Linked DNA regions of Variovorax paradoxus. The protein of the gene in region 1 interacts with the protein of each later gene in a pairwise test. Links are inferred from orthologs where the notes say so. Each region holds a gene or a part of one and is shown on either strand. Other genes may lie near its edges.

What was found.
Region 2: the proteins of NWF24_RS17200 (region 1) and glnL interact in binary tests that used the Escherichia coli proteins (3 or more experiments, as listed by UniProt). The link is inferred for Variovorax paradoxus from one-to-one orthologs.
Region 3: the proteins of NWF24_RS17200 (region 1) and NWF24_RS13435 interact in binary tests that used the Escherichia coli proteins (3 or more experiments, as listed by UniProt). The link is inferred for Variovorax paradoxus from one-to-one orthologs.

What each region holds. Positions count from the first base shown.
Region 1 is NZ_CP102931.1:3,638,593-3,648,370, forward strand. What follows is about bases 3,097-6,095. They hold NWF24_RS17200 (P-II family nitrogen regulator), read right to left. Parts: upstream 4,766-6,095; coding sequence 4,427-4,765; downstream 3,097-4,426. Other genes in these bases: NWF24_RS17185 (RDD family protein), read left to right, coding at 3,097-3,361; NWF24_RS17190 (diacylglycerol kinase), read left to right, coding at 3,358-3,765; NWF24_RS17195 (LOG family protein), read left to right, coding at 3,797-4,387; NWF24_RS17205 (NAD+ synthase), read right to left, coding at 4,762-6,095. Also shown: NWF24_RS17165 (acetolactate synthase 3 catalytic subunit), read right to left, coding at 1-646; NWF24_RS17170 (RNA polymerase sigma factor), read left to right, coding at 929-1,495; NWF24_RS17175 (DUF3619 family protein), read left to right, coding at 1,492-1,917; NWF24_RS17180 (DUF3106 domain-containing protein), read left to right, coding at 1,975-2,781; more of NWF24_RS17185, read left to right, coding at 2,795-3,096; more of NWF24_RS17205, read right to left, coding at 6,096-6,459; NWF24_RS17210 (GNAT family N-acetyltransferase), read left to right, coding at 6,479-7,633; NWF24_RS17215 (hypothetical protein), read left to right, coding at 7,703-8,455; NWF24_RS17220 (lysozyme inhibitor LprI family protein), read left to right, coding at 8,555-9,196; ppa (inorganic diphosphatase), read right to left, coding at 9,198-9,725. UniProt on the Escherichia coli protein: P-II indirectly controls the transcription of the glutamine synthetase gene (glnA). P-II prevents NR-II-catalyzed conversion of NR-I to NR-I-phosphate, the transcriptional activator of GlnA. When P-II is uridylylated to P-II-UMP, these events are reversed.
Region 2 is NZ_CP102931.1:4,768,163-4,777,810, forward strand. What follows is about bases 6,780-9,648. They hold glnL (nitrogen regulation protein NR(II)), read right to left. Parts: upstream 8,820-9,648; coding sequence 7,740-8,819; downstream 6,780-7,739. Other genes in these bases: ntrC (nitrogen regulation protein NR(I)), read right to left, coding at 6,780-7,712; NWF24_RS22600 (hypothetical protein), read right to left, coding at 8,822-9,331; glnA (type I glutamate--ammonia ligase), read right to left, coding at 9,485-9,648. Also shown: NWF24_RS22555 (aldehyde dehydrogenase), read right to left, coding at 1-586; NWF24_RS22560 (carotenoid oxygenase family protein), read right to left, coding at 583-2,052; NWF24_RS22565 (MFS transporter), read right to left, coding at 2,112-3,296; NWF24_RS22570 (hypothetical protein), read left to right, coding at 3,479-3,634; xth (exodeoxyribonuclease III), read left to right, coding at 3,643-4,428; NWF24_RS22580 (hypothetical protein), read left to right, coding at 4,433-4,942; NWF24_RS22585 (patatin-like phospholipase family protein), read right to left, coding at 4,970-5,989; more of ntrC, read right to left, coding at 6,180-6,779.
Region 3 is NZ_CP102931.1:2,854,819-2,864,758, reverse strand. Bases 6,780-9,940 are described here. They hold NWF24_RS13435 ([protein-PII] uridylyltransferase), read left to right. Parts: upstream 6,780-7,133; coding sequence 7,134-9,740; downstream 9,741-9,940. Other genes in these bases: NWF24_RS13430 (sensor domain-containing diguanylate cyclase), read left to right, coding at 9,770-9,940; map (type I methionyl aminopeptidase), read left to right, coding at 6,780-7,111. Outside these bases: peptide-methionine (R)-S-oxide reductase MsrB, read left to right, coding at 1-354; NWF24_RS13460 (septation protein A), read left to right, coding at 351-893; NWF24_RS13455 (BolA family protein), read left to right, coding at 890-1,168; NWF24_RS13450 (peptidylprolyl isomerase), read left to right, coding at 1,296-2,081; purL (phosphoribosylformylglycinamidine synthase), read right to left, coding at 2,163-6,131; more of map, read left to right, coding at 6,287-6,779.

The DNA.
Region 1 (9,778 bases):
TCTGGCCGCCGTGGCCCTTGCGCACCGGGTTGTACGAGCGCATCTCGACCTTGTCGGGATAGCCCGTGTAAGGGACTTTCTTGAACGAAACGTCCTTGGGCACGTCCACCACCACGGGGCCCGGCCGGCCGCTGCGTGCAATGTGGAAGGCCTTCTTCATCGTCATGGCCAGATCCTTCGGATCCTTGACGAGGAAGTTGTGCTTGACGATGGGGCGGGTGATGCCGACCGTGTCGCATTCCTGGAAGGCGTCGAGACCGATGGCAGCCGTTGGCACCTGGCCCGAGATGATCACCATCGGGATGGAGTCCATGTACGCCGTTGCGATGCCGGTGACCGCATTGGTCAGGCCTGGACCGGAAGTGACCAGTGCCACGCCGACTTCGCCGGTGGCGCGCGCATAGCCGTCGGCTGCGTGAACAGCGGCCTGCTCGTGACGCACCAGCACGTGCTGGATGGTGTCCTGCTTGTAGAACGCGTCGTAGATGTAGAGAACCGCGCCGCCGGGGTAGCCCCAGACGTACTGGACGCCTTCGGCCTGCAGTGCCTTGACCAGCACTTCAGCGCCCATGAGTTCTTGCGTCGGGTTGCCTGCGCCTGAGGACGCGGCTGCTGCGGAAATGATTTCCGCCTTGGAGATTTCCATGATCAACCTTTGTTTATTTCGGGAACGAAATACCTTGGGTGCCCCTTGCCAACCCTTGTGAGGTCGCGCCAGGACTTGAGGCCAAAGCCATGAGCGGACTGATGTTCCGCCGGACCGTGACCCGTTTGCCTTTTGACTTGCAGGGCGGATTATGACATTTCCGGGCGTTCAGATTCGCTTCAGCTGCCTTGTAAAGCTACAAAGGCATAATCCGCGGCGGTAAACATACGCGATCGCTAGACCCTCTTCCCCACGCGGCGCGCCCTGCGCGCCCCCTCTCGCTTGGCCACTGAACAAGAACTCTCCGACTTCCTGAAAAGCGTTGAACGACGCGCTTTCAAGCGCTCGGTCTACCACGTGCGGGATGAAGAAGCGGCCCTCGATATCGTGCAGGACAGCATGATGAAGCTGGCGCAGCACTACGGCGACAAGCCCGCGGCCGAGTTGCCGATGCTGTTTCAGCGCATCCTGTCGAACTGCACGCTCGACTGGTTCCGCCGCCAGAAGACCCGGCGCGCCCTTTTCTCCAACCTCAGCGATTTCGACTCGGTCGACGACGACGGAGATTTCGACTTGCTGGAGAACTTCGTCTCGCCGACCGACTCTAGGGAATCGGAGAGCGCCGAAGACACGACCCGCCGCGCCCAGATCTTCCACGAGATCGAGGAACAGATCGCAGCACTGCCGGGCCGTCAACGCGAGGCTTTCCTGATGCGTTACTGGGAGGAAATGGACGTCGCAGAGACGGCCGCTGCGATGGGCTGCTCCGAGGGCAGCGTCAAAACCCATTGCTCGCGAGCCGTTCACGCTCTGAGCAAGGCGCTCAAGGCCAAGGGAATATCGCTATGAACACTAAGGTTCCAACCTCAACATCCACCATCGCCGAAGACCAGTTCGGCCAGCGTCTGGTTGCCCGCCTTTCGGCTGGTAACCGAGAGCTGCCGCACGACATCGGCGAGCGGCTGCGCGTGGCGCGCGCGCAGGCCGTGGCCGCGCGCAAGCAGCCCCCGCAGCTGCGGACTGCGCCCGTGGTGGTGCAGTCGGGCCATGCGCTCACGCTGGGTGGAAGCTGGTGGACCCGCATCGGCTCCGTGGTGCCGTTGATTGCGCTCGTGGCTGGCCTGATCACCATCAGCGTGATGCAGGACGACGACCGCGCCAGCGAGTTGGCCGAAGTGGATTCCGCGCTGCTGACAGGCGACCTGCCGCCCGCCGCCTATACCGACCCCGGTTTTGCCCAATTCCTGAAGGCCGACAACGCCTCCGACTGATTTTTCATCGACCGAATGCGACGCCGCTCCACCTCCAGCGCAAACACCCCCCGCCCGTTGCGCCCGCTCCCGGCGGGCGCAGTCGTTTGGGCAGGTGCGCTTGCAGTCGCAGCCTTTAGCCTGACGCTCGCCTGCGCTCAGCCTCCTTCCGAAGCAGCGATCAAAGCCGCGGCAGGCCCGGCTTCGGCAAGCTCCGCTTCGGCCACCAGCCCCAAGGCCATCTCGACGACCAAGCCTCTCTGGAGCGAACTCACAGCCGAGCAGCAGCAAGCCCTGAAGCCGCTGAACGCTCACTGGAATACGCTGAACGTCGGGCAAAAGAAGAAATGGCTGGCCCTGTCGCGCAACTTCGCGAGCATGTCGGCGGACGAACAGGCCACCCTGCACAGTCGCATGATCGAATGGACCGCCCTGAGCAATCAGCAGCGCGCCCAGGCCCGCCTGAACTTTGCCGAGGTCAAGCGCATTCCGGCTGACGAGCGCAAGGTCAAATGGGAGCAGTACCAGGCCTTGAGCGAGGAAGAAAAGCGCAAGCTCGCGGAACGCGCCCCACCCAAGCCACGCGGCGCCGCCATTCCCGTGCGGCCAGTCTCGTCCCAGAAGCTCGTGCCGGTGCCGGCCGTCACCCCCGGCGTGCAGCACACGCCCAGAATTCTGCTGGCCCCGCCGCCCGCCCCCACTGCCACACCGGCCACGATCATGGTGGCGTCGCCGCCGGAGCGCATACCTGCAGCGGCGACACCGGCGGTTTCCATCCTCCCCGCCGCGCCTGCCCCGTCCAGCATCGCTTCTCCACCGGTCCCGGCCGAAGCCCAGGTGCCCGCGCCGTCGTCGGCAGCCGAGCCATCCTCCCCTGCCCCCTGATCCCAAGGCTTCGATGGTTTCCAGTTCTCCCGAGGCTTCGGGCCCAGATCAGCCCGCCTCGCCGATCCCTTCTGCATCCAGCGCTCCTGTTTCGATAGTGCCCGGCCTCTGGCGCCGTATGGCCTGCTGGCTCTACGAGGGCATGCTGCTGTTCGCGGTGGTGTTCGTTTCGGGCTGGCTCTTCAGCACGTTGGGCCAGATGCGCGACGCCATGGATTCGCGCCGCCATCTATTTCAGGCTTTTCTTTTCGTGGTGTTCGGCGTGTACTTCGTCTGGTTCTGGACCAAGGGTCAGACCCTCGCCATGAAAACTTGGAACATCCGCATCGTCGACGTGCACAACCAGCCCATCAGCCAACGCCGCGCGTTGGCGCGCTATCTGCTGAGCTGGGTCTGGTTCCTGCCGCCGCTGGCCGCCATTGCTCCCTTCAAGCTGTCGGGCGGCGAATCGACCGTCCTGATCTTCGGCTGGGTCGCAGTCTGGGCCCTGCTGGCTCGTTTTCACCCCGAGCGCCAGTTCTGGCACGACGCCTGGGCCGGTACACGGCTCATCACCTCCAAACCGATGAGTCGCCAATGAGTGCCTTGCCCAAGCTTCCCGATCCCGCTGTCAATCCGCAAAAAGCCCGCAAGGGCTTCGAACGCGTCTGGCATGCCACGCTGATCTCTCTGCACGGCCTGCACGCCGGCTGGAGCGAGCCCGCCTTCCGCCAGGAAGCCATCATGTCGATCGTGATGATTCCGGCCTCCTTCTGGCTCGGGCGCAGCTGGGTCGAGGTGGCGCTGCTCGCGGGCAGCGCCATCCTGGTGATGATCGTCGAGCTGCTCAACACAGCGGTGGAAGCCGCCATCGACCGCATCGGCCCCGAGTGGCACGACCTCTCCAAGCGCGCCAAGGACATGGGCAGCGCCGCGGTGCTGCTGTCGCTCACGCTGTGCGGCGGTATCTGGGCGGCGGCGTTGTGGCAACGCTTCGTGTCATGAGAAGGCCCGCGGGCTGCGGCATGATGGCAGGATGAATCCTGAATTTTCGATCTGTGTGTATTGCGGCTCGCGCCCCGGCGAGCGCCCCGAGTTTTCCCAAGCCGCGCAAGCCGTCGGCCAATGGATCGGCCAGCACGGCGGCCAACTTGTCTACGGCGGCGGTCGCACCGGCCTGATGGGCACGGTGGCCGAAGCCACCCGCCTCGCTGGCGGCCGCGTGGTCGGCATCATCCCTAAGGCATTGGTCGACAAGGAATTGGCCAACCCGCTGTGCGACGAGCTGCACGTGGTCGACACCATGCACGAGCGCAAGGCCATGATGGGCGAGCGCGCCGATGCCTTCGTCGCCCTTGCGGGCGGCATTGGCACCTTCGAGGAATTGTTCGAGATCTGGACCTGGCGCCAGCTCGGCTACCACGACAAGCCCACCGGCATCCTCAACACCGCCGGCTACTACGACGGCCTGCTCGGCTTCCTGGCGCACAGCGTGCGCGAGGGCTTCATGGGCGAATGGCAGATGAGCCTGATCCGCACCGGCACCAATGTGCCTGAGCTGCTCACGGCATTGCGCGCCGAAGTGCCGCTCCATCCACGCGAAGACAGGCTGTCGGAAAACCTCTGACGACCATGTCGAAAGCCCCGTCGCCGGGGCTTTCTTGCTTTAAACAGCGTTTTCGTTTTCCTCACCCGTACGGATGCGCACGATGCGCTCCACGCCGGTGACAAAAATCTTCCCGTCGCCGATCTTCCCGGTGCGCGCGGAGCTGACGATGGCTTCGATACAGCGCTCCACATCACCCTCGTTGACGACCACTTCGACCTTCATCTTGGGCAGGAAGTCGACCACGTATTCGGCGCCGCGGTAGAGCTCGGTGTGCCCCTTCTGGCGGCCGAAGCCCTTGACTTCGGTAACGGTCAGGCCGGTGACGCCCACTTCGGCCAAGGCCTCGCGCACGTCCTCGAGCTTGAAGGGTTTGACGATGGCGGTGATCTGCTTCATGGTTTTCGTGCTCCGGCGGTTTCGTTGAATTTGCTGGTGATAGGGTAACGCCAATCCTTGCCAAAGCTTCGATGGGTGACCCGGATGCCTACCGGCGCCTGGCGCCGCTTGTATTCGTTGATCCTGATGAGCCGCGCAACCCGCTCGACCACCGCGCGGTCGTAACCCGCGGCAATGATCTCGTCGATGCCTTCGTCGTCCTGCATGTAGCGTGCCAGGATTCCATCGAGGATGTCGTAGGGCGGGAGGCTGTCTTGATCGGTCTGATCGGGCCGAAGTTCGGCGCTGGGGGGGCGCGTGATGATCCGCTCGGGGATCGGCTCGGTGCCCGTGCCGTACGGATCGTGGGCATTTCGCCAGCGCGCCAGCGCGAACACCGTGGTCTTGAGCAGGTCCTTGATGACCGCGAAGCCGCCCGCCATGTCGCCGTACAGCGTGCAGTAGCCGGTGGCCATTTCGCTCTTGTTGCCCGTGGTGAGCACGATGGCGCCGAACTTGTTCGAAAGCCCCATCAGCAGCGTGCCGCGGATGCGGGCCTGGATGTTTTCCTCGGCCGTGTCCTCGGGCAGGCCCTTGAATTCTTCGGCCAGCGCGCCCTTGAAGGACTCGAAGGTGTGCTTGATGGAAATTTCGTCATAGCGCACGCCCAGGCGGCTGGCCATGTCGCGCGCATCGATCCAGCTGATGTCGGCGGTGTAAGGCGAAGGCATCATCACCGCACGGACCTTGTCCTTGCCCAGTGCATCGACCGCGATGGCAAGCACCAATGCGGAGTCGATGCCGCCCGAAAGCCCCAGGATGGCGCCCGGAAAACCGTTCTTACCGATGTAGTCGCGCACGCCGAGCACAAGGGCGTCCCAGAGCTGTGCCTCAGCGTCTCGCGGCGGTGCGATGGCCGCCGGCTCCGCCACGAAGCCCACCCCACCCTGCGGCGTACGCTCCAGCTGCGCAAAGACCAGCTTTTCCCGGAAGCTCTCGGCCTGCATGGCAGCCCCGCCATCGGCCTGCAATGCGAACGAAGCGCCGTCGAACACCACCTCGTCCTGCCCGCCGACCAGGTGTGCATACACGAGCGGCAGCCCCACGGCGCGCGCCCGGTCGGCCATGCGCGCGACGCGCTCGCCTTCCTTGCCCACGTGATATGGCGACGCATTGATCACCGCCAGCACCTCGGCGCCGCCTTCGCGCGCCAGTTCAGCTGGCTGGTCGAACCAGGCGTCTTCGCAGATCAGCAGGCCGACCGAGACACCGCCCGCCTCGAACACGCAGGTACCCTGCCCCGGCGTGAAGTAGCGGCGCTCGTCGAACACCTGGTAGTTGGGCAGTTCGCGCTTGGCATACGTTTCGAGGATGCGGCCTTCCTTGATGACGCTGGCCGCGTTGTGGCGCATCTGCACGGCCACCGAGCGGCTGCGCAGGCTGCCGCCGGTCGGATGCCCCACCACCACCACCATGTCTTTGAGATCGGCCAGAGCGGCGGCTATGCCTTTCACGGCATCATCACAGGCTTCGGTGAAGGCGGGACGGAGGAACAGGTCCTCTGCCGCGTAGCCGGCAATCGAGAGTTCGGGCGTCAACAAGAGGCGCGCGCCCTTCGCATGGGCATCGCGCGCGGCGTCGACGATCTTTTTCGCATTGCCGGCGAGGTCGCCCACCACAAAATTGAGTTGCGCGATGGCGAGCTTGAGCGTCATACAGAAGGAAGAAAAAGGCTTGAACGATTATGTCATTCGGGTTCTGTCGTCGCCGGCTGACGTGAGCCCGGACGCATGGAACGCGCTGCTGGCCGCCGAGGCCGAGCCATCGCCCTTCATGCGCCACGAATACCTCGCGGCGCTGAACGACAGCCGCAGCGCCACGCCCGAGAGCGGATGGATGCCGCAGTTCGTCACGCTGTGGCAAGGCGAGCAGTTGCAGGCCGCGTGCCCGTTCTACATCAAGGACCATTCCTACGGCGAGTACGTCTTCGACTGGGCCTGGGCCAACGCCTACGAGCAGCACGGGCTCGCGTACTACCCGAAGGCCGTGGTAGCGGTGCCCTTCACGCCCGTGCCCGGCACGCGGCTGCTGGCGCGCGACGCCCAAAGCCGCACATTGCTGGTGCAAGGACTCGTCGCGCTATGCAAGCAGGAGGAACTGTCGTCGCTGCACCTGCTGTTCGGCGCCGATGCCGACATCGCCGCCTGCACCGAAGCGGGCCTGATGCTGCGCAACACGGTGCAGTTCCACTGGACCAACGCCCAATACCCCGACTTCAACGCCTTCCTCGCCAGCCTCTCGCACGACAAGCGCAAGAAGATCCGCCAGGAGCGCCGCAAGGTCGCCGATGCCGATGTGAGCTTCCGGTGGTCGCGCGGCACCGACATCTCGAAGGCCGACTGGGACTTCTTCTACCGCTGCTACGAGCGCACCTACCGCGAGCACGGCAACCCGCCCTACCTCACGCGCGACTTCTTCCGGCGCATGGCCGACACGATGCCCGAGGCCTGGCTGCTGTTCGTCGCCGAGCGCAACGGCAAGCCCATGGCCACCAGCCTGATCGCCCTTTCGACGCAGCCCGATGCACCGCTCGTTGCCTACGGCCGCTACTGGGGCGCGCTGGAGCGCGTCGACTGCCTGCACTTCGAGGCTTGCTACTACCAGCCGCTGGCCTGGTGCATCGAACATGGCGCGCAGCGCTTCGAAGGCGGCGCCCAGGGCGAGCACAAGATGGCGCGCGCGCTGATGCCGGTGAAAACCACCAGCGCCCACTGGCTGGCGCATCCGGCGTTTGCCGATGCGGTCGAGCGCTTTCTGGAGCGCGAGGGCGCGGGCATCGAGAACTACATGGACCATCTGGGCGAGCGCAGCCCGTTCAAGGCCGCCTGACCAGCCTGTCTTGCCATGCGGGGCTGCTATAAAAGCGCCCGATATCCACAACAACTCAGAGAGAACTCGATGCCATTCGTCGGACTGGGGCTGCACGTCCTCATCGCGCTGTTCTTCGCCGTGCACGCGATGCGCCACGGCAAGCAGATGTACTGGCTCCTCATTCTTTTCAGCTTTCCGCTACTGGGCAGCATCGTGTACTTCGTGGTCGAGTACCTGCCCGCCTCGCGCATGCAGCGCACCGCCGGCAAGGTGGCCAGCGCGGCCATCGGCTTCATCGACCCCGAGCGCGAATACCGCGCGGCCACCGAGGCCTACGACCTCGCACCCACAGCCCAGAACAAGCTGCGCCTTGCCAAGGCCGCGCTCGACAAGGGCCAGGCGGCCGATGCCGTCGGCCACTACCGCGATGCACTGAAGGGCCCGCTGGCCTCCGATCCCGAACTGCAGTTCGGCCTGGCCAGCGCACTGCTCGCGGCAGGTGGACCGGCTTCCGGCCGCGAAGCATTGCAGGCACTCCAGGCCCTGCGTGCCACGCGCGACGACTACCGCAAGGACGAAGTCGCCGTGCTCACCGCCCGCGCCCTCGCCGCCGACGGACGACAGCCGGAAGCGCGTGAAGCCTTCGAGGCCGCGCTGAGCCAGTACAACACCGTAGAGGCCCGCGCCCGGTATATCGCGTGGCTCGCCCAGCAAGGCGACGCCGCCAGCGCACAGCGCCAGTGGGACGAACTCCAGCAGGCCGCGCGTCATTGGAACTCGCATGCGCATTCGGTCAATCGCGAATGGATGCGGCTGGCCAGCGACGCGGTCCGCGCCTGAAGCATCTCCTCTGTCCAAGGGCATAGTGCCCTTGACCATTCGGCACATCGACGGCGCGCGGCGCCTCTCCTAGCATCCGCTTCGAGGAGAAAGAACCGCATGCAGCCCTTCACACGCCCTGCCCTCGTGGCACTCTGCTTCGTGGCTGCCAGCCAGTTGGCGACGGCCGCCAGCTTCGACTGCGCCAAGGCCGGCAACGCCACCGAGAAAGCCATCTGCGCCGACCCCGGCCTGTCACGCCAGGACGAAGCCATGGCCGCGCTCTACAAGCGGCAAGTCGAAATGCCCGGCACGGGCCAGTGGGCGACGTTCCTGAAACGCGACCAGCGCGACTGGATCACCGTGCGCAACCGCGAGTGCCGCGGCAAGACCGAATGCCTGAAGCAGGACTACGAGCGGCGCATCACCTACCTGAGTCACCCGCTGCTGCATTGGATGGGACGCTATGTGGAAGGCCAATGCCCGAAGGACGGCCGCTTCCTCGACGTGACGCCCGAACTGGGCGGCACGCTGGACATCCAGATCTACGTTTGCCCTGACCCGCGCGGCAACATGCTGCTGCAGGGCAAGAACGTGCTCGACGGGCAGCGGCGCCTCGTGGTGCAGGAAGGCGGGCGTTGCACCCGCACACTCCAGTTCGACACCGACCGCATCACAGTCTCGGACACACCGGGCTGCGCACCATCGCTGGCCGGCAGCTTCACGCGCGACCCGCGCCGCTCGCCCTTCGAGAACGAATAAGTTACTTCTTGTAGCTGGCGATGCCGTCCAGGATTTCCTTCTTGGCCGCGTCGATGCCTTCCCAGCCCAGCACCTTGACCCACTTGCCTTCTTCCAGGTCCTTGTAGTGCTCGAAGAAGTGGCTGATGGCCTTCAGGCGCATCGGGTTCACGTCGTCGACCGACTTCCAGTGGCTGTAGATGGGCAGCACCTTGTCGGTGGGCACGGCCAGCACCTTGCCGTCGACGCCGGCTTCGTCTTCCATCATCAGGATGCCCAGGGGGCGGCACGGCACCACCACGCCCGGCAGCAGCGGATACGGCGCGATCACCAGCACGTCGACCGGGTCGCCGTCGCCCGACAGGGTCTGCGGCACGTAGCCGTAGTTGGCCGGGTAGTACATGGCCGTCGTCATGAAGCGGTCGACAAAAATCGCACCCGACTCCTTGTCGACTTCGTACTTGATCGGGTCGGCGTTCATCGGGATTTCGATCACGACGTTGAAGGAATCGGGGACGTTCTTGCCTGGGGAAACTTTGTCGAAGGACATGACGTTTTTCGAGTAGTGGAAAAGTATGAGAGAGATGGGGACAAACCCGGAGT
Region 2 (9,648 bases), 1.1 Mb from region 1 along the record:
GCGCAACACCGGCACGCGAGAACGCATCGACGATGCGCCGGTGGGTTGCCGGGCAGGCTTCAGACGCCTTGAGGATCACGGTGTTTCCGCATGCGAGGGGCACTGCGATCGCGCGCACGCCAAGAATCAAGGGCGCATTCCAGGGCGCGATGCCCAGGGAGACGCCGGCGGGCTGGCGCACGGCAAGCGCCAGATTGCCAGGAAGATCCGAAGGAATGATTTCACCGTTGATCTGGGTCGTGAGCGCCGCTGCTTCACGCAGTATTCCCACCGCGGTGACGGCGTTGAAACCGGCCCAGAGTTCGCTGGCGCCGGTCTCGCTCATCATGGTGGCGACGAGGGTCGGCAGGTCGCGCTCCAGTTCGTCGGCCGCTTTCGTCAGCATCGCGCGCCTTTCGGCGGGGCCGGTTCGCGCCCAGGCTGGAAAGGCCCGCTCGGCCGCGACAACCGCCGCGACGGCGTCCTCGGGTGCTGCTGCCGCCGCCGTCGTGACCACCTCCCTGGTGATCGGGTTGCATCGCTGAAACGTTGCGCCTGAACGGGCAGGGGCAAGCTCCCCCTGAATCTGAAGTTGAACAATGTTCATCTGTTTTCCTGAATGGTCGTTGGATTGAAGGGAGCCCAGTCGCCGTGGAAGGCATCGCGCAGCCGGATCGGCAGCTTGATCTGCGCAATCGGTCCGGCTTCGATGTCGGCGGCGTCCAGCACGACCACGGATGCCAGTGCCGTGTCGTGGTGGTCCACGACAGCCAGCAGCAGCCCTTCCGCCCCGGGGACGGGCACCAATTGAGGCTCCTGGAATGTGGTCGTGTCGGACAGGAAGAGAGCCTTGACGTCGCCGCTGCGGGTATCTACGCGCACCAGATGGTTCGAACCCAGCCCGATCGGTCCCGCCACGAGCTGACTTCGGGCGGGGTCGATTCCGCCGTAGTAGATGAAGCGATGCGGACGCATCGACAGGCGCTCGTCGATCCGGGGCAGCTCTCCCGGTATCGGACTCAGGACACGCACGTCGAACGACGTGTCCGGACTTTCGGCGTCGAAGCTCCAGCGCGTGAGAAAGGGAGCATTTGCCGCAGGCTCGTACACGCTTCCATCCACCGCAGGTATGTAGGGAAAAACATTTCGCGCGGAGACGCAGAGGTCGATCGTGATCCGGCTGCCCTCGTTGAAGGCATTGGCGACATGGTAGGAATAGCAGGCCGGCCTGCGAAACCAGCGCATGTCACTCGCGGGGCCGTTCCTGCGCATCACGCCGATCCAGGTGTCCAGCGAGCCGTCCCACATCCAGTGGGTTCCGCCCGATCTCAGGCGGTCGATATCGCAGGTCGTCGGAAAGACCGAGAAGATGACGTAGTCGCGCGTCACCGCGAAATCGTGTTGCATGGCTGCGTATGGCGCCTCGAACCACTCTTCCCGCACCAGCGTGCCGTGCCTGTCCGCGACACAGTAGGCAACGCTCTTGCTCGCGTCGCCCGACGCTTCGTATCCGAAGAACACCCATTCGCCGGTCTCCGGGTCTCGCTTGGGATGAGCGGTAGCCGTGCGCGAGCGCAGCTTTCCGTCGAAATCGTGACGGCCCTTGGTCTCCAGGGTCAGGGGGTCCAGCTCGTACGGCAGGCTGTCCTCCTTCAGCGCGAACAGCCGGCCCGCATGCATGAACGCCGTCGTGTTTGCCGTGCCCCGGTCGAGCCCGCGCACGGAAGGATGATCGGTGAACTGGTTGCGATACAAGCCGAACAGTGATCGGCGAACGTCGCGCTCGGCCTCGAACCGCTGCGTGCGCACGTACTTCATCCTGAAGTCGACATGGCCATTCGCAAAGGTGAACGCGCTGACGACACCGTCGCCATTGATGTAGATGTCGTCTCCCAGCATGGGCGGGTACTGCGGATCGGGGCCGCAGCGATACCAGGTGCCCTCGAGTGCCGCCGGCAGCTCGCCGATGACTTCCAGGTCCTGTATCTGGCATTCGACGCGCGAGGGCGCATTCATCCCGGTGAAATGCGGCAATGCAGGGAAATTGCGTGGAGTGCTTGAATCGTTGTGCATGGACAAGAGTGAACTTCGGGACAGGGACAGGGACGGGAACGAGGACGGATGCCCCGGTTTCAGGTGGAACCGAGAGGCGAGCGCACACGGTGGCGCTCAGAGCGCGCGTGGTGCGATGTCACGACCACGGAGAGAGCGAGTGCGATCACATAGATGGCAGTGGCAGCCCAGCCGACGCTCCTGAAGCTGCCGGTGCCCACCGCAACCGCCCCGACGGCCGGCCCCAGCGCCTGGCCGATGAAGATCGCGGCATTGGCGAGGCCGGGCAGGCGGCCGGTCTGGTCCATTTCAGCCGTCAGGGCCAGGAGATAGGTGAGCCCGAAGAACCACACCAGCATGATCACGCAGGCTGTCAGCGCGTAGGCAGCCACGCCAGTGCCGTAGACCATCAGCAAGGTGGCGAGGATGGAGCCCGCAAATGCAATCAGCTGCGCCGAGCGATGACTGATCCGCCGGCCCACGATGCCGGCCAGCGCCGCGCCCACCGCACCAGACAGAACGCTCAGCCCCAGAATCATGCCGATGTGATCGGGCGCGATGCCGATCGCCTTGCCGATGCGCTCCTGGTAGACCCACAGAGCGCCATGCCCGGCAAACAGAAGGACCACGAGGACAAGCAGCAAAGTGCTGTCTGTGCGCAGCGCGTAGACAGCGGCGCGCCCCGGGCCGCCCTGCCCGCTCGCCGGAGCTCGGGCGGGGATTCTTCCGCATAGGCCCAGGCTCAGGAGGCAAAGGACGACGAAACCTGCGAACACCGCCGGAATACCGAAGGCCGAGATCACGGGCGGGAGAATGCCGAGGGAGGCTGCGCCCCACAGCAGGATGCAGATGTTGAGAACCGCGAACGTCTTGTCCTTGTGGGTACGCAAGGCGGTGCTGGCATACACCACCGCCTGCACCACGCCTCCGGAAGCCCCCGCCAGCAGGCGCGCGACGCACAACGTCGCGAAGCTCTCTGCCAACGTGCTCCAGACGCTGGCAATCAGAAGCACGACCAAGGCTATCCGCACGAGTTGCTGCCGGTTCTGCCGGTGTGCGCCAAAAGCCGCGACCGTGCAAGCCAGTGCCATCGACACCAGCTCGATCCCGAACAGAACTCCCATTTGCTGCAGACCGATGCCCATGCGGTCCACCAGGGCGCCACCGAGGACGGGCTGCATCTGGATGGTGCCCATGCCTGTCACCATGCAGATCGCCAGCGCGAACATCGTTGTCCTGCTGTCTATTTTTGTCGAGGCGTCCATTGCGCTGCTTCCATGAATGAGGGTCAGGCAAGGGTAGGAAATGCCACCGGGGCGGTCTGGCATCGTTGCGACGGCATTGACTGGACGTGCCACCGCGATCCGAGGGATTTCCCTGGCCGGAATGAGTGGAGCCCTTTCGAGATTGGTCGATCGCTGGACTGGGGCAAGCCGCGTGCGCAGCCATGAACAGCAGCACACGCGAAGCTCAAGAGCTTGCTAAGCTGCCCGACCGGCGTCCCACGGCCGAAGCTCAGCAATCCAGAAATGGGTACGCCAGCGGGTACAAGCCAGAAAATATGCCAAAAACAAAAATAAATCTTTTGAAATCAACAACTTAGAGAATTTCATGAAAATCGCCACCTGGAACGTCAATTCCCTCACTGCGCGCCTGCAGCACGTGCTCGACTGGCTCATTGCCAACCCGGTCGACGTGCTGTGCCTGCAGGAGCTCAAGATGACGGACGACAAGTTCCCGCTCGAGGTGCTGAAGTCGGCCGGCTACGAGGCCGCGGTGTTCGGCCAGAAGACCTACAACGGCGTGGCGATTCTCAGCCTTGCACCGGTGCGCGACGTGGTGAAGAACATCACCAGCTTCAGTGACGACCAGTCGCGCGTGATCGCGGCCACGGTAGAGACGCCTTCGGGTCCGCTGCGCGTGGTCAACGGCTACTTCGTGAACGGCCAGGAGCCGGGCAGCGAGAAGTTCGCATACAAGATGAAGTGGCTCGACGCACTGCGCGACTCGCTGCGCCAGGAGCTGGCGGCCAACCCGAACCTGGTGCTGCTGGGCGACTTCAACATCACGCCGGAAGACCGCGACAGCTTCGACCCGGTGGGCCTGAAGGAAACGATCCACCACACGACGGAAGAGCGCAACCACTTCAAGGCGCTGCTCGAGCTGGGCCTGACGGACAGTTTTCGCATGTTCGAGCAGCCCGAGAAGAGCTATTCGTGGTGGGACTACCGCATGCTGGGCTACCAGAAGAACCGCGGGCTGCGCATCGACCACATCCTGGTGAGCCAGCCGCTGGTGCCGCGCGTGAAGGGCTGCGTCATCGACCGCGTGCCGCGCAAGTGGGAGAAGCCGAGCGACCATGCGCCGGTGGTGCTCGATCTCGACCTGGGTGCCTGAGCCCATGACCATACGCAACCTCGCAATCGTGGCCGTCGCGCTGACGCTCACGGCCTGCTCGCTGCTGAAGCCCGGCGACAAGGTGGAAGAAGGTGGCAAGAGCGCCGCGACCTCGCCTGCGGACGAAACCGCTTCCGGACGCGACGTGCCGACGGTGCGGTTGATCACCGCGCAGACGCCGGCCGTGCGGACCTACCGCAAGATCGGCGCGCGCCACATCTATAACAAGTATGCAAGCCGCATCTACAAGGGCAAGATCCCGCCGCTGGTGTACGCGGTTGTGGTGGTCGAGACCGACATCGACGCCACGGGCAAGGTGATCAGGGTCGATTTCAGCCGCACGCCGAGCCATGCGCCCGAAGTGCCGCCGATGATTGCGGAGCTGATCAAGGCCACGTCGCCTTTGCCGAACCCCGGCAAGCTGGGCGCCCATACCTACGTGGACACGTGGCTCTGGGACAAGAGCGGAAAGTTCCAGATCGATTCGCTGACCCTGGGCCAGCGGAGCCGATAGGCACGCCGCCGGCGCCGACCGCCTCGCTCACGTCCAGTTCTGCTGCACCCAGCTGCGCACTGCCGCCCACTCGGGCGAACTCTCGATGTATTTCTGCGTCGCGCTCACCAACTCGCCCACGTTCTTGTAGTCGTCCAGGCCGAACGGCTGGGCCAGCGGCACGTTGCCGCGCATGTAATTGCTGCCGAGCAGCTGGCCGGCCTGGGTCGCCGCCAACTCCGCAGTGGCATCCATGGTGAGGTTGAGCAGCGCCGTAGCCGGCACCACGCCGTCGCTGAACGGCCACAGCCAATGCGTGACGCCCCAGTCCAGCGGGTTGGACACGGAACTGGGCGGCACGCCCACCGGATTGACGCCGGTGCCCAGCGACAGCATCACGATGTCCGACGGGGCGGTGGCGCAGCCCTGGTAGATCGCCTCCACAATCGCCGTCATCGAGGGGTTGTTGGCGAAGGTGCCGCCGTCGGCGAAGTAGCCGAAGTCCCCCAACTGGTACGGCGGGAAGTACGTTGGCGCGGCCGAGGTGGCCAGCGCGGCGTCCACCATGCTGATGCCGCGGTAGGCGTTGCGCTGGCCGTTGGAGATGGTGCACGGCGCCCAGCTGTTCTGGTTCGCATCCCACAGCCGCGCGGAATTGACGGCCACGAAGCGACTCGCCGAGGACAGCGCACCGCCGCTACCCACCAGTTGCTGGGCGACTGATTGCAAGCCGGTGTTGACGTACTGGCACTTGAAGATGCCCGGGCCGCTGCCCAGCAGGTCTTCTGTCGACTGCGCCGGTGCCCGGTCCTGCTGCTTGGCCTGTGCGTCCAGCAGCCAGCCGTTGGGCTTGAAGATGGTGGAGCCATCGTTCTGGTAGACGCTGACGATCTTGTCGATGCTCACTTTGTTCACCAGGCCCAGCGAGATCAGGCCGCCGGTGGACGTGCCGGCGAATCCATCCGCGCTTGCGACGATGCCGAAACTCTTGTCCAGGTCCTGGATCAGCATCGCCGTGATGACGCCGCGGATGCCGCCGCCGTCGCAGCAGAGAATCTTGAAAGACATGGCTACGCTCCTTGCTTGAGTGGACAGTACCCGCGGCGCGCAGGCCCGGATGCCCCTTGGTCTCAGGCCGGAATGTGAGTCAATTGGTGAAGCAGCGCATCACTTGAACGAGGGATGGGCGACCTTCTGCACCGGTACGGCCGGCTGGATAGGTCCAGTCGGTAATAAAAAAGGCCCCGAGGGGCCTTTTTTATTCGATGCCGAGTTCCTGGATCTTCCGGGTGATGGTGTTGCGCCCGATGCCCAGTTTCTGCGCGGCCTCGATGCGGCGGCCACGCGTGTTGGCCAGCGCCGTGAGGATCAGCCTCGATTCGAAGCGGCGCGAGAGCACGTCCCACACGTCGGTGCGGCCGGCAGCAAGCAAGGCCTGGGCTTCGTGCTCCAGGCCGCTCTCCCAGCTGCTCACGCCCGCATGGGCTTCGGCGGGCTCGGAGACGGCGTGCGCAGGCACCGATTCGCTGCCTGCAACTGGCAGCGACGCCACGGGCTGGGCCGCTGCGGTCGGCGCGACGGCCGCGGCTTCGGGCACGTGGAGGGCCTCCGCGCCTGCACCGACGGCCATTACCTCGGGCGGCAGGTCCTTCGCTTCGATCAGTTGGGCCGGCGCCATCACGGTCAGCCAGTGGCAGATGTTCTCGAGTTGGCGCACGTTGCCCGGGAAGCCAAAGGCCGCGAGCTTGGCCAGCGCCGCATCGGAAATGCGCTTGGGCTCGACGCCCAGCTGACGCGCGCTCACCTGCAGGAAGTGGCGCGTGAGCGCGGGCACGTCTTCACCGCGTTCGCGCAGTGCCGGCAGGCGCAGGCGAATGACGTTGAGGCGGTGGAACAAGTCTTCGCGGAAGCCGCCGAGCTTGACGCGCTGCTCCAGGTCCTGGTGGGTGGCCGCGATGACGCGCACGTTGGCCTTGACCGAGTTGTGGCCGCCCACGCGGTAGAAATGGCCGTCGCTCAGCACGCGCAGCAGGCGCGTCTGCAGGTCGAAGGGCATGTCGCCGATTTCATCGAGGAACAGCGTGCCGCCCTCGGCCTGTTCGAAGCGGCCGCGGCGCATGGTTTGCGCACCGGTGAAGGCGCCGCGCTCGTGGCCGAAGAGTTCGCTCTCCAGCAGGTCCTTGGGAATCGCGGCGGTGTTGATCGCAACGAAGGGGCCGTTGGCACGCGGCGAGTGCTTGTGCAACGCACGCGCCACCAGTTCCTTGCCCGAGCCCGACTCGCCGGTGATGAGCACCGTGACGTTGCTCTGCGAAAGCCGGCCGATGGCGCGGAACACGTCCTGCATCGCAGGGGCCTGGCCGAGCATTTCGGGCGCCGCGACCATGCGTTCTTCGGCAACTTCCTCGCGCTGGCTTTCGTCGACGGCGCGGCGGATGAGCTCGACCGCGCGCGGCAGGTCGAAGGGCTTGGGCAGGTATTCGAAAGCGCCGCCCTGGAAGGCCGAAACGGCGCTGTCGAGATCGGAGAAGGCCGTCATGATGATGACGGGCAGGCCGGGGTGCTTGGCCTTGATCTTGTCGAGCAGGTCGAGCCCGGAACCGCCGGGCATGCGGATGTCGCTCACCAGAACCTGGGGACCTTGCTGATCGTCGTCGGCGGCCTGTTCGAGTGCTGCCAGCACCTCGCGCGTGTTCGTGAAACTGCGCGTGGGCAGGTCTTCGCGCAATAGAGCCTTCTCGAGCACGAAGCGAATCGATTGGTCGTCATCAACTATCCAGATCGGCTTCATGCATCTCCTCTGTTGCCGGTGGCTGCGCTAGGGCAGCGGTATCAATATCTTGAAATCGGTTCGGCCCGGGACGCTGTCGCACTCGATCACGCCGTGATGCTGTTGCACAAAAGTTTGCGCGAGCGTCAATCCCAGCCCTGTCCCGCCTTCCCTGCCCGATACCAGCGGATAGAAGATGCGGTCCTTGATCGTGTCCGGCACACCCGGTCCATTGTCGATTACATGCAATTCCAGTGCCAGTCGATACCACTGCTTGTTGAAGATCACCTGACGGGCTATGCGCGTCTTGAAAGTGATCTGCGCGTCGCCGGCCGCGCGGCGCTCGGTCAGCGCCTGCGCCGCGTTGTGCGTGATGTTGAGCGTGGCCTGGATGAGCTGCTCGCGGTCGCCGCGAAACTCGGGAATGGACACGTCGAAATCGCGCTCGATGTGCAGGTCGCGCGGAAACTCCGCGAGGATGACCGAGCGCACGCGCTCGCACACCTCGTGGATGTTGACGTCGCCCACCACGTGCGGGCGGCGGTGCGGTGCCAATAGCCGGTCGACCAGCGTCTGCAGCCGGTCGGCCTCATGGATGATGACCTGGGTGTATTCGATGAGGTCGCGCGATTCGACCTCCATCTGCAGCAGCTGCGCCGCGCCGCGGATGCCGCCGAGCGGGTTCTTGATCTCATGCGCGAGATTGCGGATGAGCTCCTTGTTGGCCTGCGCCTGGTCGATGAGGCGCTCTTCGCGGTCTTGCCGCACCTGCTGCTCGAGCGGCGACATCTCGATGATGAGCTCGCCCTTCTTGTCGCCCTGCGCGAGCGTGACCTGCACAGGCATCAGCTCGTGGTTGACGCGGCGCAGGAAGGCCTCGTAGCGCAGCGTTGCAAAGTCGTTGCTGCTCGCGCCGTCGATGGCCGTGCGCAGCACCTGCGGCTCATGAAAACACGCGCCGAACTGCGAACCTTCGAGCGTGCGACGCGAGGTGCCCAGTGCGTCTTCGAGGCCTGCGTTGGCGAACAGCACGGAGCCGTTGCTGTTGACCACCGCGATCAGCGTGGACAGCAGGTCGAAGGACTGGAAGCGCGGATTGGCGCCGGTCGCCTTCTTCCCGAACACCATGACTACTGCGGCTGCTGCTTGTTCGGCAAGCGGCCGATTTCGCGGCGGATGCCGGCGATGTCACTCTCGTTGCGCGCCAGCTCAGCCTTCATTTCGGCGACGCGGTCCAGGTACTTCTGGTAGTTGCGGCCTTCGCTGCCCTGCTTCTCGGGCTCGCCGTTGTTGTATTCCTTCTGCAGCTCGGCCTGGCGCGCCTCGGCCTTCTTGAGTTCGGCCTCGAGCACCGAACGGGCCTCGCCGTCACGGGCACGCTGGTCGACACCTTCGACACGCGGACTGCCCGCCGGTGCGCGCGCCGCCGAGGAGCCGCCGGACGACGCGGAGCCACCGCCCGAAGACTTGGTACCTTGCACAACCGTGACGTTGCCGCCTTCCATGACTTTGCAGCCCTTCTGCTGGGCGATGGTGGCGTTGTTGGTGTACTCGTTGCCGCAACGCCAGACGCGTTCCTGCGCGAGCGCCGGCAGCGCGATCAATGAACCGGCCAGGAAAATGAGAGAAGCAGTCTTCATGTGTATCGGTGGAGGGCGGCGACAAAGGTGCATTTTCGTGCAATTCGATGCCACCAGTGACAAGATGTTCCACTCCATTGAAAAAGGACGGCCGTGGCCGTCCTTTTTCATTACATCCCCGCCAATGGATTGGTGAGGCTGTACTTCGCGCGATTACAGCGAGTAGTACATGTCGAACTCGACCGGGTGCGTCGCCATGCGGAAGCGCGTGACTTCCTGCATCTTCAGATCGATGTACGCATCGATGTACGCATCGGTGAACACGCCGCCCTTGGTCAGGAATGCACGGTCCTTGTCCAGGTATTCCAGGGCCTGGT
Region 3 (9,940 bases), 790 kb from region 1 along the record:
GGCGCTGAGCCCGTGGCCTTCGAGGTAACGCGCCACGCGGCCACCGAACGCCCCTTCACCGGCAAGTACGAAGCGCACTGGGACGACGGCACGTATCACTGCGTGTGCTGCGGCGCCAAGCTGTTCGAGTCGACGACCAAGTTCGACGCTGGCTGCGGCTGGCCCAGCTTCTCGGAAGAAGCCGTGCCCGGTGCCATCCGCAACATCGTCGACCGCTCGCACGGCATGGTGCGCACCGAGAACGTGTGCGCCAATTGCGGTGCCCACCTGGGCCACGTGTTTCCCGACGGCCCCACCGAAACCGGCCTGCGCTACTGCATGAATTCGGCGTCGCTCGACTTCCAGAAAAAATGAAACTGCTCCTCGACTTCTTCCCGATCCTGCTGTTCTTCGGCGCCTACAAGCTCGGCGACATCTACACCGCCACCGGCGTGCTGATGGCCGCCACTGTCGTGCAGATGGCGATCATCTACGCCACCGAGCGCAAGCTGCAGGCTATGCAGAAGGCCACGCTGGTGCTGATCCTGCTGTTCGGCACGCTCACGCTGGCACTGCACGACGACCGCTTCATCAAGTGGAAGCCGACGGTGCTGTACGGCGCCATGGCCATTGCGCTGGCCGTGGCTCTCTGGGCGCTGAAGAAGAACTTCCTGAAGATGCTGCTGGGCTCGCAGCTGGAGCTACCCGACCGCATCTGGGGGCGGCTCAATGTGGCGTGGATCGGTTACTGCCTGTTCATGGCCATCATCAACGGCTACGTGGCGGCGTACTTCACGACCGAGGCCTGGGTCAACTTCAAGCTCTGGGGCTATGTGTTCCCCATCGTCTTCCTGGTGGCGCAGGGCCTGTACATCGCGCCGCACCTGAAGAACGAAGACAAGCCGACGGCATGACGACGAGCACCGCACTGCTGCCCACAGCCGCCGACATCGAAGCCGCGTTGCGCAAGGCGCTTGCCCCCACGCAGCTCGAAGTGATCGACGAGAGCGCCGCCCACGCAGGCCATTCGGGCGCCAACGCGGAGGGCCGCGGCACCCATTTCCGCGTGCGCATCGCCTCCCCTCTGTTCGAAGGGAAGCCCCGCGTGGCGCGACATCGGCTTGTGTATGATGCCCTCCAGGTTTTTATCGCACAGGGTCTGCACGCCATCGCCATCGAGGTGCTCTGAGTCGTCCACCGGATCGCACGCCGCGTTTGCACCGGCCGTTGCTCCCCTTCTTTTCTCCGATATCCCCGCTTTCTTTCCCGCGCCTTTTCCTACACGCGCATTTCCTTTCCAGCTCGATATTCATTCCATGAAAAAACAAATCTTGCAGGCCGTCGCGGCCGCAGTGCTGCTCGGTGCCACGTCCATGGCGGCTCTGGCGCAGAACGCAGCCATCGTGAACGGCAAGCCGGTGCCCAAGGCCCGCATGGACGTTCTGGCCCAGCAACTGGCAGCCGCAGGCCGTCCGGTGACGCCTGAAATGCAGAGCCAGCTGCGCGAGGAAATTGTGGCTCGCGAAGTGTTCATGCAGGAAGCGCAAAAGCAGGGCCTGGACGCCAGCGACGACTACAAGAACCAGCTCGAACTCGCCCGCCAGGCCATCCTGATCCGCGCGCTGTTCGAGAACTACCGCAAGACCAACCCGGTCTCGGACGCAGACGTGAAGGCCGAGTACGACAAGTTCGTGGCGGCCAACGGCGGCAAGGAATACAAGGCCCGCCACATCCTGGTCGAGACCGAAGACCAGGCCAAGAAGATCATGGCCGACCTGAAGAAGGGTGCCAAGTTCGAAGACATCGCCAAGAAGCAGAGCAAGGACCCGGGTTCGGGCGCCAACGGCGGCGACCTCGACTGGGCCAACCCCGCGAGCTTCGTGCCCGAGTTCTCGGAAGCGATGATCAAGCTCAAGAAGGGCGAAACCACCCCCGCCCCGGTCAAGACCCAGTTCGGTTATCACATCATCCGCGTCGACGACATCCGCCAGGCCCAACTGCCGAAGCTGGAAGAAGTGAAGCCGCAAATCACGCAGCAGCTGCAGCAGCAGCGCCTGCAGAAGTACCAAGAGGATCTGCGCGCCAAGGCCAAGGTCGAGTAAGACCGGAGCCTTGCAGCCCCATGAAAAAAGCGGCCCGCGGGCCGCTTTTTTGTTGCCCGCCGCGTGGCGGGCTTGTGTCGATCAGCCCACCCAGCGGCGCGCATTGCGCCAGATCTGCATCCACGGGCTCAGATCGCTTTTGTCGCCCGAGGTCCAGCTCATCTGGATGTTGCGGAACACGCGCTCGGGGTGCGGCATCACCGCGGTGAAGCGGCCGTCCGGCGTGGTCACCGAAGTCAGGCCGTTGGCGCTGCCATTGGGGTTGAACGGGTACTGCTCGGTGGGCTGGCCGTGGTTGTCCACGAAGCGCATCGCGCCGATGGCCTTGGCGGCGTCGCCACGATGCTTGAAGTTGGCATAGCCCTCACCGTGCGCCACCGCGATCGGCAGGCGGCTGCCGGCCATGCCCGCGAAGAAGATGCTCGGCGATTCGAGCACTTCGACCATCGACAGGCGCGCCTCGAAGCGCTCGCTCTGGTTGGTGGTGAAGCGCGGCCAGGCCTCGGCGCCCGGAATGATGTCGGCCAGCTCGGCGAACATCTGGCAGCCGTTGCACACGCCCAGCCCGAAGGTGTCGGCGCGGCCGAAGAAGGTCTTGAACTGCTCGGCCAGCTTCGGGTTGAAGGTGATGCTGCGCGCCCAGCCGATGCCGGCGCCCAGCGTGTCGCCATAGCTGAAGCCGCCGCAGGCGACCACGCCCTTGAAGTTGGCGAGGTCCGCCCTGCCCGTCTGCAGGTCGGTCATGTGCACGTCGAAGGCTTCGAAGCCGGCCTCGGTGAAGGCATAGGCCATCTCGACGTGCGAGTTGACGCCCTGCTCGCGCAGGATGGCGACCTTGGGGCGCGACTGCAGAATGGCCGGCGCGGCAGGCTGTGCGTTCGGCAGGAACACATGCATGCCCGGATCGCTCGGCACGCCGGCTGCAGTGTGCTCGGCATCGGCACAGGCGGGGTTGTCGCGCTCGCGAGCGATCTTCCAGCTGACCGAGTCCCACACCTGCTGCAGGTCGTGCAGGCTCGCGCTGAACACCGACTTGGCATCGCGCCAGACTTCGACCTTGCCCTTGCCCGCGTCCATGGCGGAGCTGGCGGGCCGGGTCTTGCCGACGAAGTGGCTGTGCGTGCTGAGGCCGTGGGTGCGCAGCACCTGCATGACGTCGTTGCGCTCGGCGGTGCGCACCTGCAGCACCATGCCCAGCTCTTCGTTGAACAGCGCCTTGAGCGTGAGTTCTTCGCGCCGCACGCTGACCTGTTGCGCCCAGTTCTTGGCGTCGCCGGTTTCCATGCGGCTGTCGGAGATGCCGTCGCCTTCGGTGACGAGCATGTCGACGTTCAGCGCCACGCCGACGTGGCCGGCAAAGGCCATTTCGCAGGCGGTGGCGAACAGGCCGCCGTCGCTGCGGTCATGCATTGCGAGGATCTTGCCGTCGGCGCGCAGGGCGTTCACGGCGTTGACCAGCGCCACAAGCTGCGCCGGGTCGTCGAGGTCGGGCACGGTGTCGCCGCTCTGGCCCAGCGTTTGCGCGAGGATGCTGCCGGCCATGCGGTGCTTGCCCTGGCCTAGGTCGATGAGCACCAGCGTGGTGTCGGCCTCTTCAGCGTCGAGCTGCGGCGTGAGCGTGCCGCGCACGTCGGCCAGCGAGGCGAAGGCGGTAACGATCAGGCTCACGGGCGACGTGACCTTCTTGGCCTCGGCGCCGTCCTTCCATTGCGTGCGCATCGACAGCGAATCCTTGCCGACCGGAATCGACACGCCCAGCGCCGGGCACAGCTCCAGGCCCACGGCCTTGACGGTCTCGTACAGCGCGGCGTCTTCGCCGGGCTCGCCGCAGGCGGCCATCCAGTTGGCCGACAGCTTGACGCGCGAAAGTTCGATCGGTGCGGCCAGCAGGTTGGTGATGGCTTCGGCCACGGCCATGCGGCCCGAAGCCGGCGCGTCGAGCGCAGCCAGCGGCGTGCGCTCGCCCATGCTCATGGCTTCGCCGGCGAAGCCCTTGTAGTCGGCCAGCGTCACGGCGCAGTCGGCCACGGGCACCTGCCATGGGCCGACCATCTGGTCGCGGTGGCTCAGGCCGCCCACGGTGCGGTCGCCGATGGTGATGAGGAAGCGCTTCGAGGCCACGGTCGGATTCGCGAGCACGTCGATGGCGGCCTTCTGCAGGTCGACGCCCGTGAGGTCGAGCGGCTTGAAGCTGCGGGCCACGGTCTTGACGTCGCGGTGCATCTTGGGCGGCTTGCCGAGCAGCACGTCCATCGGCATGTCGACCGGCTGCACCGCCGCACCCTCGTCGGCCACCAGCAGTTGGCGCTCTTCGGTCGCCACGCCGACCACCGAGAACGGGCAGCGCTCGCGCTCGCAGAAGGCCTTGAACTGGTCGAGCGATTCGGGCGCGATGGCCAGCACGTAGCGCTCCTGGCTTTCGTTGCACCAGATTTCCTTCGGCGCCATGCCCGATTCTTCGAGTGGCACGGCGCGCAGGTCGAAGCGCGCGCCGCGGCCGGCGTCGTTGGTCAACTCGGGGAAGGCGTTGCTCAGGCCGCCCGCGCCCACGTCGTGGATCGCCAGGATCGGGTTGGCCGCGCCCTGCTGCCAGCAGTGATTGATGACCTCCTGCGCACGGCGCTCGATTTCTGGGTTACCGCGCTGCACCGAGTCGAAGTCGAGCTCGGCCGCGTTGGCGCCGGTGGCCATCGAACTGGCGGCACTGCCGCCCATGCCGATGCGCATGCCGGGGCCGCCGAGCTGGATCAGCAGCGAGCCGGCCGGGAAGCGAATCTTCTTGGTCTGCGTGGCATCGATGCTGCCCAGGCCGCCCGCGATCATGATGGGCTTGTGATAGCCGCGCTGCACGGTATCGAGGTCGCTCGCCACGGTCTGCTCGTACTCGCGGAAGTAGCCCAGCAGGTTGGGACGGCCGAATTCGTTGTTGAACGCTGCGCCGCCCAGCGGGCCCTCGGTCATGATCTGCAGCGGGCTGGCGATGTGCTCGGGCTTGCCGTAGTGGCCTTCTTCAGGCCAGAGCTTCGACACGGTGAAGCCGGTCAGGCCCGCCTTGGGCTTGGAGCCGCGGCCAGTGGCGCCTTCGTCGCGAATCTCGCCGCCCGCGCCGGTCGAGGCGCCCGGAAACGGCGAAATGGCGGTCGGGTGGTTGTGCGTCTCGACCTTCATCAGCACGTGGCTCAGGGCGCTATCTTTTTGATAGCTCTGCGAGCCGGTGGCGGGAATGAAGCGCTCGACGGTCGCGCCTTCCATGACCGAGGCGTTGTCCGCATAGGCGATGACCGTGTGCTGCGGGTTCTGCTTCTCGGTGTGGCGGATCATCGAGAAAAGGCTTTGGGGTTGCGCCTTGCCGTCGATGGTGAAGTCGGCGTTGAAGATCTTGTGGCGGCAGTGCTCGCTGTTGGCCTGCGCGAACATCATCAGTTCGACGTCGCTGGGATTGCGGCCCAGGCGGGTGAAGGCGTCGACCAGGTAGTCGATTTCGTCCTCGGCCAGCGCCAAACCGAAACCGGTGTTGGCTGCCACCAGCGCCGTACGGCCGCCGGCCAGCACGTCGACCTGCGCCATCGGCTGGGCAGGCAGTTCGCTGAACAGGCTTGCGGCCTGATCGACGGTGGCCAGCACCGATTCGGTCATGCGGTCGTGCAGCGGGCCGGCCACGGCGGCCAGCGTGTCGCCTTCGAGCACGGGGGCCTTGCCGATCAGCGGGGCCTTGAGCTTCAGGTGGTACTGAGTGACGCGCTCGACCCGGCGCAAGGCCAGGCCGCAGTTGTGGGCAATGTCGGTGGCCTTGGAAGCCCAGGGCGACACCGTGCCCAGGCGGGGCGTGACCACCACCGAGGTGCCCGCCTTGGCCGGCGCCTCGAAGGGCTCGCCGTAGGTCAGCAGCGCCGCAAAGCGCTCGCGGCCGGCCGAATCCAGCGCCGCATCGGTGACCACGAGGTGCACGAAACGGGCCGAAATGCCCTCGATGCGCGGCTCGATGGCCTGGAGCTTCGGCAACAGCTGGCGTGCGCGGAAGTCGCTGAGCGCGCTGCCGCCCTCGAACATGGTTACGACAGGAAGGGCTTGAGGTGCGGGCTGCGTCACGGTCGATGGGGCCTCGGGGGCCGCGTTGGAAATCAAGGAATCGAGGCAGATGGCCGCTGACTGGGGCCATCCGCGTTAGCCGCGAATTTTAGCTTGCCGAATGGGATAATTCGGGGATGAGCATTAACTACAAAGACGCTGCGGGCATCGAAGCCATGCGGGTCGCCTGCCGCCTGGCTTCCGAGGTGCTGGATTACCTCACGCCCCTCATCAAGCCCGGCATCACGACCAACGATGTCGACCGGCTGGCCGCCGAGTACATGGTCAAGCAGGGCACCACATCGGCCACGGTGGGCTACATGGGCGCAAGCAGCGTCCCGTACCCGAAGTCGCTGTGCACCTCGGTGAACCACGTGGTGTGCCACGGCATTCCCAATGACAAGCCCCTGAAGAAGGGCGACATCATGAACGTCGACGTGACCGTCATCAAGGACGGCTGGTTCGGCGACAACAGCCGCATGTACGTGATCGGCGACGCCTCCATTGCCGCCAAGCGCCTGTGCAGCATCACCTTCGAAGCCATGTGGCACGGCATCCTGCAGGTGCGCCCCGGCGCGCACCTGGGCGACGTGGGCCACGCGATCCAGAAATTCGCCGAGGGCCAGGGCTTTTCGGTGGTGCGCGAGTTCTGCGGCCACGGCGTGGGCCAGCGCTTCCACGAAGAACCCCAGGTGCTGCACTACGGCCGCCCGGGCACCATGGAAGAGCTCAAGCCCGGCATGATCTTCACCATCGAGCCGATGATCAACGCCGGCAAGCGCGACGTGAAGGAAGACTTCAAGGGCGGCCAGTACGACGGCTGGACCATCGTCACGCGCGACCATTCGCTGTCGGCCCAGTGGGAGCACACGGTGCTCGTCACCGAAACCGGCTACGAAGTGCTGACGCTTTCCGCAGGCAGCCCGCCGCTGCCCTCCTTCGTCACCTCGACCAAGACCTGACGCGGCAACGCGTCCCCCCGCCGTGATCGAAGCAGCCAACATCGACGTGGCGACGCTGCGCGAAGCCTATCGCGCGAAAAAGCTCGCCCTGTTCGACACCCTGCGCTTCGCGCGCGCCCCCACCCGCAGCGTGCACACGGTGCTGCGCCAGCTCTCGGCACTGGCCGACGAAACGCTCTGCACGCTGTGGCGTGACGCCGGCTTCGGTGACTCGTTCTCCCTGGCCGCGGTGGGAGGCTTCGGGCGCGGCGAACTGTTTCCGTATTCCGACGTCGACGTGCTGCTGCTGCTGCCGCCCGAAGGCGACAAAAGCGAAATCGACCCGGCCCGCATCGAGGCTTTCATCGGCCACTGCTGGGACGCGGGCCTGGAAATCGGCTCCAGCGTGCGCACGGTCGATGAATGCCTGGCCGAGGCCGAGAAAGACGTCACCGTCCAGACCTCGCTGCTCGAGGCCCGGCTGATCGCGGGCGACAAGAAGCTCTTCACGGCCTTTCGCCGCCGCTTCATCCGCGCCATCGACCCGCAGGCCTTCTTCGTGGCCAAGTCGCAGGAAATGCGGCACCGCCACCAGAAGTTCGACAACACGCCCTACGCGCTGGAGCCCAACTGCAAGGAATCGCCGGGCGGCCTGCGCGACCTGCAGACCATCCTCTGGATGACCAAGGCGGCCGGCTACGGCAGCCGCTGGGACGACCTCGCCAAGAACGGCCTGGCCACCTCCTTCGAGGCGCAGCAGATCAAGCGCAATGAAGCCCTGCTCTCGCTCATCCGCGCGCGGCTTCACGTGATTGCCAACCGCCGCGAAGACCGCCTGGTGTTCGACCTGCAGACGGCCGTGGCGGCCAGCTTCGGCTACGAGAGCGAATCGCAGCGCAAGTCGAGCGAAGCGCTGATGCGGCGCTACTACTGGGCGGCCAAGGCGGTCTCGCAGCTCAACCAGATCCTGCTGCTCAACATTTCCGAGCGCCTGCAGCCGAGCGACGAGCAGCACACGCCCGTCAACGAGCGCTTCTACGAGCGTGCCGGCCTGATCGAGATTGCCAGCGACGACCTCTACGAGCGCGAGCCGCACGCTGTGCTCGAAACCTTCCTGCTGTACCAGAAGACCATCGGCGTGAAGGGCCTGTCGGCGCGCACGCTGCGTGCGCTCTACAACGCGCGCCACGTCATGGACAGCAAGTTCCGCAACGATCCGGTCAACCACGAGACCTTCATGCGGATCCTGCTGCAGCCCTATGGCATCACGCATGCCTTCAGGCTGATGAACCAGACTTCGGTGCTGGGGCGCTACCTGCGGGTGTTCCGCAGCATCGTGGGGCAGATGCAGCACGACCTGTTCCACGTGTACACGGTCGACCAGCACATCCTGATGGTGCTGCGCAACGTGCGGCGCTTCTTCATCGCCGAGCATGCGCACGAGTACCCGTTCTGCTCGCAGCTCGCGGCCGGCTGGGACAAGCCCTGGATCCTGTACGTGGCGGCCCTCTTCCACGACATTGCCAAGGGCCGCGGCGGCGACCATTCCACGCTGGGCGCGCGCGACGTGCAGCGCTTCTGCAAGCAGCACGGCGTTGCCCGCGAAGACGCCAAGCTCATCGAATTCCTCGTGGCCGAGCACCTGGTAATGAGCCAGGTCGCGCAGAAGCAGGACCTGAGCGACCCCGAAGTGATCGGCGCATTCGCCAAGCGCGTGGGCAACGAGCGCTACCTGACCGCGCTCTATCTGCTGACCATCGCCGACATCCGCGGCACCTCGCCGCGCGTGTGGAATGCCTGGAAAGGCAAGCTGCTCGAAGACCTGTACCGCTACACCCTGCGCGCGCTGGGCGGCCGCATGCCCGACCCGGACGCCGAGGTCGAGTCGCGCAAGCGCGAGGCGCTGGTGCAGTTGGCCCTGCACGCCCAGCGCTTCGAGGCGCACAAGGCCCTGTGGGACACGCTCGACGTGGGCTACTTCATGCGCCACGACGCCACCGAGATCGCCTGGCACGCCAAGCAGCTCTCGCGCTTCGTGCCGCCGCCCAACGTGCCGATCGACCCGAAGGCGCCACCCATCGTGCGCGCGCACCTGTCGCCGGTGGGCGAAGGCCTGCAGGTGGTCGTCTACACGCCCGACCAGCCCGACCTGTTCGCGCGCATCTGCGGCTACTTCGACCAGTCATCGTTCAGCATCCTCGACGCCAAGGTGCACACCACGAGCAACGGCTACGCGCTCGACACCTTCCAGGTAGTAACCACCTTCCTGCCGGACCACTACCGCGACCTGATCAGCATGGTCGAGTCGGGTCTGGCGCAGACACTCACCGAAGCCGGCGCCCTGCCCCCGCCGAGCATGGGCCGGGTGTCCCGCCGGGTTCGCAGCTTCCCGATCAAGCCGCGCATCAGCCTGCTGCCCGACGACAAGGCGCAGCGCTGGCTGCTCAACATCTCGGCCAGCGACCGCGCCGGCCTGCTGTATTCGGTGGCCCGGGTGCTGGCGCGCCATCACCTGAATCTGCAGCTCGCCAAGGTCACGACGCTGGGCGAACGGGTGGAAGACACCTTCCTGATCAGCGGCCCTGAACTGCAGGGCCAGAAGACGCAGCTGGCCATCGAGACCGAACTCATGGAAGCCCTGGCCTCCTGAAAACAACCTATCCCCTCAGAATGTCGGCCATGGAATCCCTGATCGAACAGCTATCCGACTGCGTCTCCTCCGCCAAGACGCTGGAAGACCTCGCCCGCCCGATGCTCGAGATGCTCGAGGCGGCCACAGGGCTGGAGTCGGCCTACCTCGTGAGCGTCGACCCGGACAAGGGCCGCCAGCACATCCTCTTCGCCCACAAC